Regions from separate parts of the Alkalihalobacterium alkalinitrilicum genome, predicted to be linked through region 3. Evidence: predicted binding sites of a transcription regulator. Region 3 holds the regulator's gene; each other region holds the start of a gene.
What was found. The regulator Rex, encoded in region 3, represses fermentation and respiration genes when NADH is low (regulators of the CRP and FNR family bind a similar motif). The targets are predictions, from matches to a motif close to TTGTGAAATATTTCACAA.
Positions count from the first base shown of each region.

Region 1: BK574_RS01235 (hemerythrin domain-containing protein) is a predicted target of Rex. The motif match lies at 1,714-1,731, and genes of this name have one in related genera.
Region 2: BK574_RS08645 (YwiC-like family protein) is a predicted target of Rex. The motif match lies at 2,112-2,129, and genes of this name have one in related genera.

Region 1 covers NZ_KV917368.1:258,115-261,332, forward strand. The annotation lists gene BK574_RS01225 (CAP domain-containing protein) at 1-246, shown strand, start outside; gene BK574_RS01230 (hypothetical protein) at 533-736, shown strand; gene BK574_RS01235 (hemerythrin domain-containing protein) at 1,036-1,701, opposite strand; gene BK574_RS01240 (hypothetical protein) at 1,918-2,382, shown strand; gene BK574_RS01245 (class I SAM-dependent methyltransferase) at 2,507-3,218, shown strand, end outside.
Region 2 covers NZ_KV917368.1:1,865,630-1,868,847, forward strand. The annotation lists gene zwf (glucose-6-phosphate dehydrogenase) at 1-301, opposite strand, end outside; gene BK574_RS08645 (YwiC-like family protein) at 1,191-1,913, opposite strand; gene BK574_RS08650 (hypothetical protein) at 2,224-2,763, shown strand; gene BK574_RS08655 (Crp/Fnr family transcriptional regulator) at 2,991-3,218, opposite strand, start outside.
Region 3 covers NZ_KV917368.1:3,458,934-3,462,151, reverse strand. The annotation lists gene BK574_RS16675 (ABC-F family ATP-binding cassette domain-containing protein) at 1-990, opposite strand, end outside; gene BK574_RS16670 (redox-sensing transcriptional repressor Rex) at 1,244-1,879, shown strand; gene BK574_RS16665 (twin-arginine translocase TatA/TatE family subunit) at 1,949-2,131, shown strand; gene tatC (twin-arginine translocase subunit TatC) at 2,148-2,921, shown strand; gene BK574_RS16655 (pyridoxal phosphate-dependent aminotransferase) at 3,075-3,218, shown strand, end outside.

The sequences.
Region 1 (3,218 bases), 3.2 Mb from region 3:
TCTAATTATTTTTCGCATAACAGTCCAAACTACGGTTCCCCATTTGATATGTTGAGAACGTTTGGCGTAAGTTATCAATCGGCAGGTGAAAACATTGCGAAAGGACAAAGGACACCACAAGAAGTAATGAATGCTTGGATGAATTCGCCTGGTCACCGCCAAAATATATTAAACCCAGATTTCGATACAATTGGAGTAGGCTTCTATCACGGTGCTTGGGTACAGATGTTTATAAAAGCAAGATAAATAAATTAGTGAAATAGCCTGACAAAATATAAAAGGGTTCAGGTTTAAGAGGAATACTGTTAATTACATGGCTATATAACATAGTAATGGGTCATTAATTAACTAATTTGCAAAAGAAAACGCTCGGATTTTTCCGAGCGTGTTTCACTTTGTGTATAAACTTTTCTTGTTTCATTAAAACTACTCTGCTGACAAAATTGTTGGTCTCTTTTCCCTTAAAAATTTTAGATATTTCCTATTTTTCCAATACTATGTTATACTTAATATACTTTGAAAGGGTGATTAAATGAAAAAGTATACAATTCAATTGCTTCAAATGGTGAAGGATTCTAAAAGAGCCATTTCTTATGAAGGAGCTGCTAAGAAGTTAAAAGCAAGTAACCCGCAACTCAAAGACACGAATAACAATACGCTTGTAACAAGAAAGATATTAGAAATGCTAGTTGAAAAAGGACAAATTAAAAAAAATAAAGCTGGAAACTACCGATAACCAACTTCGTATATTTTATGGTATAAATTGTCATTGCCAAAAGGTAGGAAGTTAGAAAATATAGATTGAAATCGATAGTAAGTAAAACAAAAAACTCATCCATAATGCTAAATAAATATGGAGTACGAATTAAATTTAATTCGTACTCCATTTTTTTGCCTCTCTAACAGATACACTTCAGTTACATGTGTTACTAATAGAAAATAGAGATTTGTCAATGGAATCTAAACCACCTATATTGCATTAATATCGATAGGAGTTTCAGTTTTATTGAATTTAGAGAAGAAAAGTTGGAGGCTTTACGCAGCATCTAACTCTTTTTTTAGTTCGTCCCAATCTTCAGCTGGTAAAATTGATGCAGCCAGTTCACAGGCAGCTTGATAAGCTTCTAGAGGTGCAAACTTTTTCATTCCTACTAGCATTTCCACACGTTCAAAAATATTTTGGCCAGGAATCATATATTTAAAATAATCCATTAATATGTCTTGAGGTATTGAGGAACGAATAGCAACCGTCAATTCCATTAGTTCTTCTACTGATAATTTTTCCCAGAGTACGCCCATTACGTCCACTTCTTCTGTTTGTAAATGATTTAAATAGGCAGCCAAAAATTTATTATATCCATATACAAATTGAATACCGAGTTGTCTACAATTGGCGATATCACTATTATTAATTTCATTCATTAATTTTTCTAGTTCAATTAAAAGGTAATCTGTAGATTGGTGTTCTATTTCCATTTTTTCAGCTATTTCAGGAGCGTACTTTTCGATAACTGGATGTACGTGTTCATCTTCATGTTCCGCGTGAGAGTGTAATACAGCACATAGAGTGTGAAACTCGATTGTGAATTCTGTTAACTTTTGTTCATTTTCAAAGTTTAATTGATTTGCATGATTTAAAAGGTTCCCTAGTGCGAACCTAAGTCCTTTATGTACGGGCATAAATAATTCATATTTTTCCATATTTATTCCTCCTTGTGAAATAATTACCACTAAATTATACTACATTATACCTATAGGTGATACCTGTGTTAATAAAAATATAGAATAAACTGTACTTTATAGAGGAAAAAGTCCCTCTATATGTAGAATGAAATTAAGAGACCAGTGAACCGATATAATTTTTTGTAAATAAAGTATAAGTATGATATGACGAAATAGGGGGCTGGAAAATAAAATATGCTATTTAATTTTGTACTGGGTTTATTATTCCCTTGGATTTTATTATTATATGTTCTTCGTAAACATACGAAGTATATCATTCTTTTTGCACCGATTGGAGCTAGCTTAGCTTTCTTTTTTAACGAGTTAGGTTTTCAATATTTTTGGGGTATGAAACCTATTTACAAGAATATTACCTTTTCTGCGTTACCATTAAATCTAGGGATATATCCAGTTTTGAGTAGTTTTATTGGTTATTTTTTTACTAAACGAAAGGTACATCCGTTTGTTTGGATTTTAGGGTTTAGTTTAACCCTGACGATTTTTGAGTGGCTTTTCGAAGTATATGGTATTGTATTTTACATTAATGGCTGGAATATCTTTTGGACATATGTAAGCTATGTACTCGCATTTGCCTTAATTTATGGATATTATCGGCTTTTAGTTAAATACAGTATAATAAGAGTGGATGATTATAAATAATGATCTCTTTTTACTCATTCAAATTGTGTAAGCGAGCATCATTAAAGTTTTAGTAGCGACATTCTTAGAAGGATGTGGAATAGGGTATAGTGAAACTTTTTTATTTTCTATAGGAGGAGATCGTATGGAAGAAAAAGATCGTGTCATACGTCAGTTTAATGAAACTTCAGATGGTTACCTTACGAGCAACGTCCATGCAAAAGGAAAAGATTTAGCGTGGATTGGGGAAATTGTTCAGAATGTGAAACGCAAAAAAGCATTGGATGTTGCAACTGGTGCTGGTCATACAGCTCTTTTATTAAGTCAATCAGTCGATTATGTAGTCGCAATGGATATTACACCAAATATGCTTCAACTAGCAGAAAGTCAAGCAAAAGAGAAGGGAATAAACAATATATCATTTACTTTAGGCGATGTTGAGAATTTACCCTTTGTAAATGAAACTTTTGACGCTGTAACTTGCCGAATTGCCGCACATCATTTTCCGAATTTATTAAAAGCCGTAGAAGAAATGCATCGTGTGCTATCTAAGGATGGAGTACTTATTATTGTTGATAATTATATCCCTGAGGATAATAGTAATATGATTAATACAATTGAAAAGTTACGAGATCCTTCTCATCATGAATGTATTACTTTATCAAAGTGGAAAGAACTTTTTAATAAAGCAAAGTTCACAAACATCAAATGCTATCAAAAGTGGACTTCTACGATGAACTTAGAAGAGTGGGTAAATCGTGCGAAACCAACAATAGAAAATAAAACGAAAATAAATGAATTAATTGAAAAAGAAAACCTTAATTGGATAAACAAAAAAGAAGTTCATTTAGAAAAAG
Region 2 (3,218 bases), 1.6 Mb from region 3:
CACCTAATAATGAATTTAGTTCGTGATATGACTTTTTCTCTTGCACATCAAAAGGTAAGTAATAAAAATGCTCACAAAACTGAGCGACTAATTCTTCATTTTCTGTTTGTATTAAAGATTGACTAACGGTTTCGCGCAGTGATTCATTTGTCCAGGGACGTCTTCCTAACCCAACAACTGCAAATTCTGCAGACAACTTATTCGCCTTGAACAAATTAAAAATTGAAGGATAAAGTTTTCGTTTTGCCAAGTCACCAGTAGCACCAAATATTATTAAAGTCGTTTTCGGTTTCATATTCATTTATAAAAGCCTCTCTTATCTTCAGAACTATATTTCTTTTTTTGGGACCTCTTGTAGGAAATTAAAACTTACAGTGAGACCAGGGATAGATTCAAGAAAAAGATTGAATTAGCAACCCTTCTAATAATTTCTCCTGATAACCTTTAATTTATCAGCACAACTATCTGTAAAAAATCATTCCGTAAAATTCACAACATTTTCAATTCTAGTCGAGCATTTTATTAAAATCAATCTATTTGTTCCATTTTTACAGTGTGAACGATAAGAGAGCTTATTTTAACTGACTTTTCTTTTATAGAACGCAGTTGACAATTCTTCCATACATAAATAAGCTATATTTATTAGAATATTCATAAAAGTTTAATAATATGGATATAATTGAAAAAAGAACCACCTATTCATTTGATCGTTTTCTACAAGCACGTGACCAACTTGATCACTTAAACAATCCTTTTTACATCGTGTTCTTGACTCCTACACGCAAGAATATAAAATTTACGAAACAGAAAAATGAAAGCGTTCTCAAATGAAACTTCCACTCGTTGGCGTAAGTTCACTGAAGAAAATGCGCGTGTTGAAAATCACCCTAGAATCAGGCACTTTGATGCGCACAATCACCGTATTGATCAAATTATTCGTCCTTTCCAAATAAACGTAACATCACAACTGCAAGAAAATGGACCCAATATCTCGAAGGTTTATATCTCATGTTTCAAGAAGATTTATTAACCAACATTCAAGATAATGATATCATACCTAATGAGCTTCTCACCTCTGTGTATTAACCAAATTAAGCTATCATTATGACAACAAGACGAAAATTTTTTTTTTATACTTGATATTAAGTTAATCCCCACTAAAGATGACAACCATCTTTAGCGGGGATTACTTATGTGAGAAACACGACTAATAGAACTATAAAAGCAACACTGTTTCCCATTTCAATCAAACCTAATGTCATTGGTTTGATTTTTTTATTCCTTGGCATGATCCATGTTTTTAATGAGCTTACAGCTAAGGCTAAAGCAATAAAAGGTAGACCAAATAAGAGTGGTATTATAATTAAGCTACTATGATAAATGTTCGAAAGTTTATGAAAGTGTTGGTTTCCTCGTTCCCGAATGAAAGTCTTAATGTGAAACACACTACCAATGAAAAAACATAAATTTACGAGCATGAGCATATACGCTTGGATCGGAATTTCACGATTACCGATATAAAATGCAATTAGGACTAAAAATGAAAAGCCGAAGATAGCTATAACATCATTAATAAATAAACGTTCTTTTTTTTGCTTTGCAAACCATAAATTCACAGCGAAGAACGGACTAATGAAAAGGAACAACACCATTAAAAAAGGAAGTTGAATAATGATTGGAATGAAGAATAGACTCCCAATAATGGTATATAATCCGATGGCAGGAAGAACGCTCTTTCCTAATCTAGGTTGTCTAATATACGCAAGAATTGGACCTGTCGCAAAGTAAAAGCTTAATATCCCGATAAAGAAAAAGAGATGGGTCCAGTTCGTCGTGCTAAACAGAATACCCAATAAATACGGAACAATTAACATTGCCCACGCCCCATGTTCACGAGGAATAAACCAGTTCATTTTCACCCCGCCTTTCTTTTTTTTCCTTAATCACAAAAGTGTGCAGTTTAATTGGGTATACTGGCGCTAATCTCAAGTAAAGCTGTTCAGCAAAGCTTCAGATAGGGAGAATGGCGCCAGTTACTGGGGGAGAAAAAGATCTGCTCTTTATTCAGCAGTATCTTATACACATACTTTAACAAATAGTTTGATGTGGTGAAGTGAAATTCATCACACTTCAATTTATTTTTTTGTGTGATTTTTTGCACTGTCACAATAGAGAAGGTTTGCTAAAGTAAAAGAAGCACATAAGGTAGAAAGGATGTTAATTATGTTATACGTAACAATTTCATATAAACAAATGAATCCTATGGAGATTTCGTTCGAAGGATCAGTTGTTAATCATACAACGGAACAACTAAAAATCAAACTTGATCGCAACAATGACTTAAATATAGTACATCATTCAAACGAGAAATATTGGTTTCTTTCATTTCCTCCTGAGTTGGATTTAGTCGAATTTGATACTATTCATCGATTAATTGTTGAGCTTTCCAATCATTGTGATGACGCAATGGTCGACGATACTCGAGCTTTTATGGGATATTTGATAGACGGAGGACAAGCGTTTATTTACAATCAATATACCGAGTGGCGTGAATTTATTTTAAAAGCGAAATACCGTTCAATGGAAGGACAAAAAGTAGAAATCTTTTCTGGAAGCGAAAAATTAGCGGACGGAATTTTAGTCGATTACGAACTACGTGATCATCAATCTTTTCAAATCAAAAGTATTACGTTATTGACTCAATTTGGTGAAAGAGTTTTTGCACATGAGCTCTCGATAGCTGCGACAGGAGAATTTTTCTAAAGTTTTCAGGCAGCATATGATTAACCATTTTTTATTAAGGCGATTGATATTGCTTTGGGATATAGCCAAGCAAGCAGGTGCTTGGCTATTTGGGTATCTGCAAACACTCATCACTTTGTGAAAATCACTCTTCCCATTCACATCAAACAAAACAAAAGAGGCTGACTCCAATGACTCGCAAACCTCAAAATAGAGGAGTGGGAAACACCTATAGTCAACCTTTCTTCTTAAATTGTACATATCTCAACAGGACAGTCACCGCAATGTAGGTAATCTTTTAGGAATTGCATGTCTTTAATAACAATATGCCCTTCCTCAAGTTCAATGATATCTTCTTTCTTTAGATCATTGAGCATACGATTTACACTTTCTCTTGACGTACCAATAAAATTAGCTAAGTCCTGATTCGTTAAGTTTACATTAATTTTCACACCACTATCATGTTCTAAACCGTA
Region 3 (3,218 bases):
TTGTACCTTTAAGACTTCATTGCCTGTTTGTTTATCAATTCCGAACAAGAAATTTGCTGTTTTTTCATTTCCTTGAGGTCTACCTAGGCGTTCCATTTTTTCTAGTGATTTTCTACGACTTTGAGCTCTTTTGGTCGTAGAAGCTCTAGCGATATTACGACGAACAAAGTCTTCTAGTTTCGCGATCTCTTCTTGTTGCTTTTCAAATTGTTTTAATTCTTGTTCGTAGCGCTGAGCTTTTTCTTCAAGGTAGTCACTATAATTCCCTTTAAACTTTGTCGCTTTTGTTCTTGATAATTCATAAACGTGATCGACAACTTTATCTAAGAAATACCGATCATGTGAGACAATGAGAACCGCTCCAGGGTAATTTGTTAAATATTGTTCCAGCCAAGATAGTGTTTCAATATCAAGATGGTTCGTTGGCTCATCAAGAATAAGTAAATCTGGCTTGGTTAATAGTAGTTTTCCGAGAGCTAGACGCGTTTTTTGGCCACCACTGAGTGTAGAAATTTTCGTAGCATAGTCAAAGTTTGCGAAGTTCAAACCAGCTAGTACGGAACGGATATCGGCCTCGTATTGATAGCCACCTTCATCTTTAAACGTTACTTGAAGTTGATCGTATTCTTGCAAGATTTTATCGTAATGTTCATGACTTGGATCAGCCATTTGTTCTTCGAGCCGTCTAAGAGCCCGTTCTTTTTTTTGAAGTTCAGCAAAAACCGTTAACATTTCATCCCAAATGAACAGTTCAGACTCCAATCCTGTATCTTGAGCAAGATAACCGAGTTTGACATCTTTAGGAATAATCAAATCACCTGAGTCGAATGATGTCTGACCAGCAATAATTTTTAATAGTGTTGATTTCCCAGCCCCATTTCGACCAACAAGAGCAATTCGTTGTTTTGACTGTATTTCAAATTTTATATTTGTCAAGATGGGCTCTACGCCGAATGATTTGGTTAAATTTACACACTGTAATAAGATCATAAATAAAATCCTTCCTACCTATAAAAAGGTTGTTCAAAAAGTTCAGGAGGAGAACTCGCTGTTGAAATGAATTTGTTGATTTGTTACGTTAAACGGAATAAAATTTCCCTATGTGCTATTAAATCAAGTTTACCTTATCAGACGGTATTCAACAACTTCATGAACACTGACTGAAAACAATTACATGAAGAGAAAAATAGTGTACAATATGATTTGTAATAACCTGAAATGGTGTAAACCTTGGAGGCGATCTATGAAATTCGAACAACCCAAAATTCCACAAGCAACAGCGAAACGATTGCCCTTATATTATCGGTATTTAGAGAATCTTAATTCTTCGGGAAAGCAAAGAGTATCATCGTCAGAGTTAAGTGAAGCGGTGAAAGTAGACTCGGCGACGATTCGCCGTGATTTTTCTTACTTTGGTGCTTTAGGTAAAAAAGGGTATGGATATAATGTTAATTATTTGCTATCTTTTTTTCGGAAAACGTTAGATCAAGATGAGTTAACGAAGGTCATCCTTATTGGGGTCGGGAATCTTGGTACTGCGTTTTTAAATTACAATTTTGCTAAAAATAATAATACAAAAATTGAGATGGCTTTCGACGTTGACGAAGATAAGGTTGGGCAAGAAATCGGTGGGGTTAGAATATACAATTTAGCTCAGCTTGAAGAACAATTAGATCCAGACGTGACGGTCGCTATATTAACAGTTCCCGCTCATTCTGCTCAAAAAATTGCTGACCGACTCGTTTCTGTAGGAATTAATGGCATTCTTAATTTTACGCCAGCAAGATTAACAGTTCCAGACAATGTTAGGGTTCACCATATTGATCTATCAGTAGAACTTCAAGCACTTATTTATTTTTTAAAGCATTATCCGTTATAATAGAGGATAAGCCTATAAGTGATATTTCGTTAGAGTATATAGAAAGTTAAATTTAAGGAGGTGTTTGTTATGCCATTAGGACCAGGTAGTTTAATTTTAATAGCATTAGTTGCCCTATTGATCTTCGGACCGAAAAAGTTGCCTGAATTAGGAAAAGCAGCAGGAAATACATTACGTGAATTCAAGAATGCTACTAAAGGATTAGCAGATGAAGACGACGATAACAACAAGAAAAATGAGAAACAAAAATAGTTAGGATGGGTAATTCATGGAACAGAAAGACATGTCTGTGTATGATCATATAGGCGAGTTGCGTAGACGGTTAATTATCGTGTTCGTCTTTTTTATTATCGCCTTTGTGATTGGATTATTTATAGCCAAGCCGATCATTACCTTTCTTCAAAGTGCACCGACTGCTCAAGATATTCCAATGAATGCCTTTAAGCCGATTGACCCACTCAAGGTATATATGACATTTGCATTTTTTAGTGCATTTTTACTTGTTTTCCCAGTCATTTTATATCAGCTTTGGGCATTTATTAGCCCTGGTTTACATGAAGTTGAGAGAAGAGTGACGTTAGCTTATATTCCAATTGCATTTATATTATTTCTGATGGGAATTTCATTTTCTTATTTCATTTTGTTTCCGTTCGTCATTCAGTTTGTCGGTGCGTTAGCAGGACAATTAGGAATAAATGAAATGTATGGAATAAATGAGTATTTTACCTTTCTCTTTCAATTAACCATTCCGTTTGGGATCCTGTTCCAAATGCCAGTCGTTATTATGTTCTTAACACGGCTAGGAATCGTAACGCCAGTCTTTCTTGCAAAATTTAGAAAGTTAGCTTACTTTATCCTTCTCGTGATCGCGGGATTAATCACACCGCCTGAATTGATTTCCCATTTAATGGTTACTTTACCATTATTCTTGTTATATGAGATTAGTATAGTCATCTCAAGAATATCGTATCGTAAAGCACAACGCCTCGAAGAGCAACGTTTAAAAGAACAAGAACAGGCGGATAATGAAAATCATGGCTAGACTGCATTCACTGAATGCAGTCTTTTTTTGGGTTGCCTGGCACCATTGAAACCCGTACTTATAGCTTTGAAGAGGTGGACCATTGACAAAAACCATCACACATCATACGATGGATTTACTGTATTAAAGTGATGAATTGTAGGGGTTGAAATAATGAAACAGTTTCAGATGAACCAGACAATGAAGGGACTTCCAAAGCAATATTTTGCGAGCCTCGTCGCTAAAGTAGGGGCACTTGTAAAAGAAGGTGCAGACATTATTAATTTAGGACAAGGAAATCCAGATCAGCCAACACCT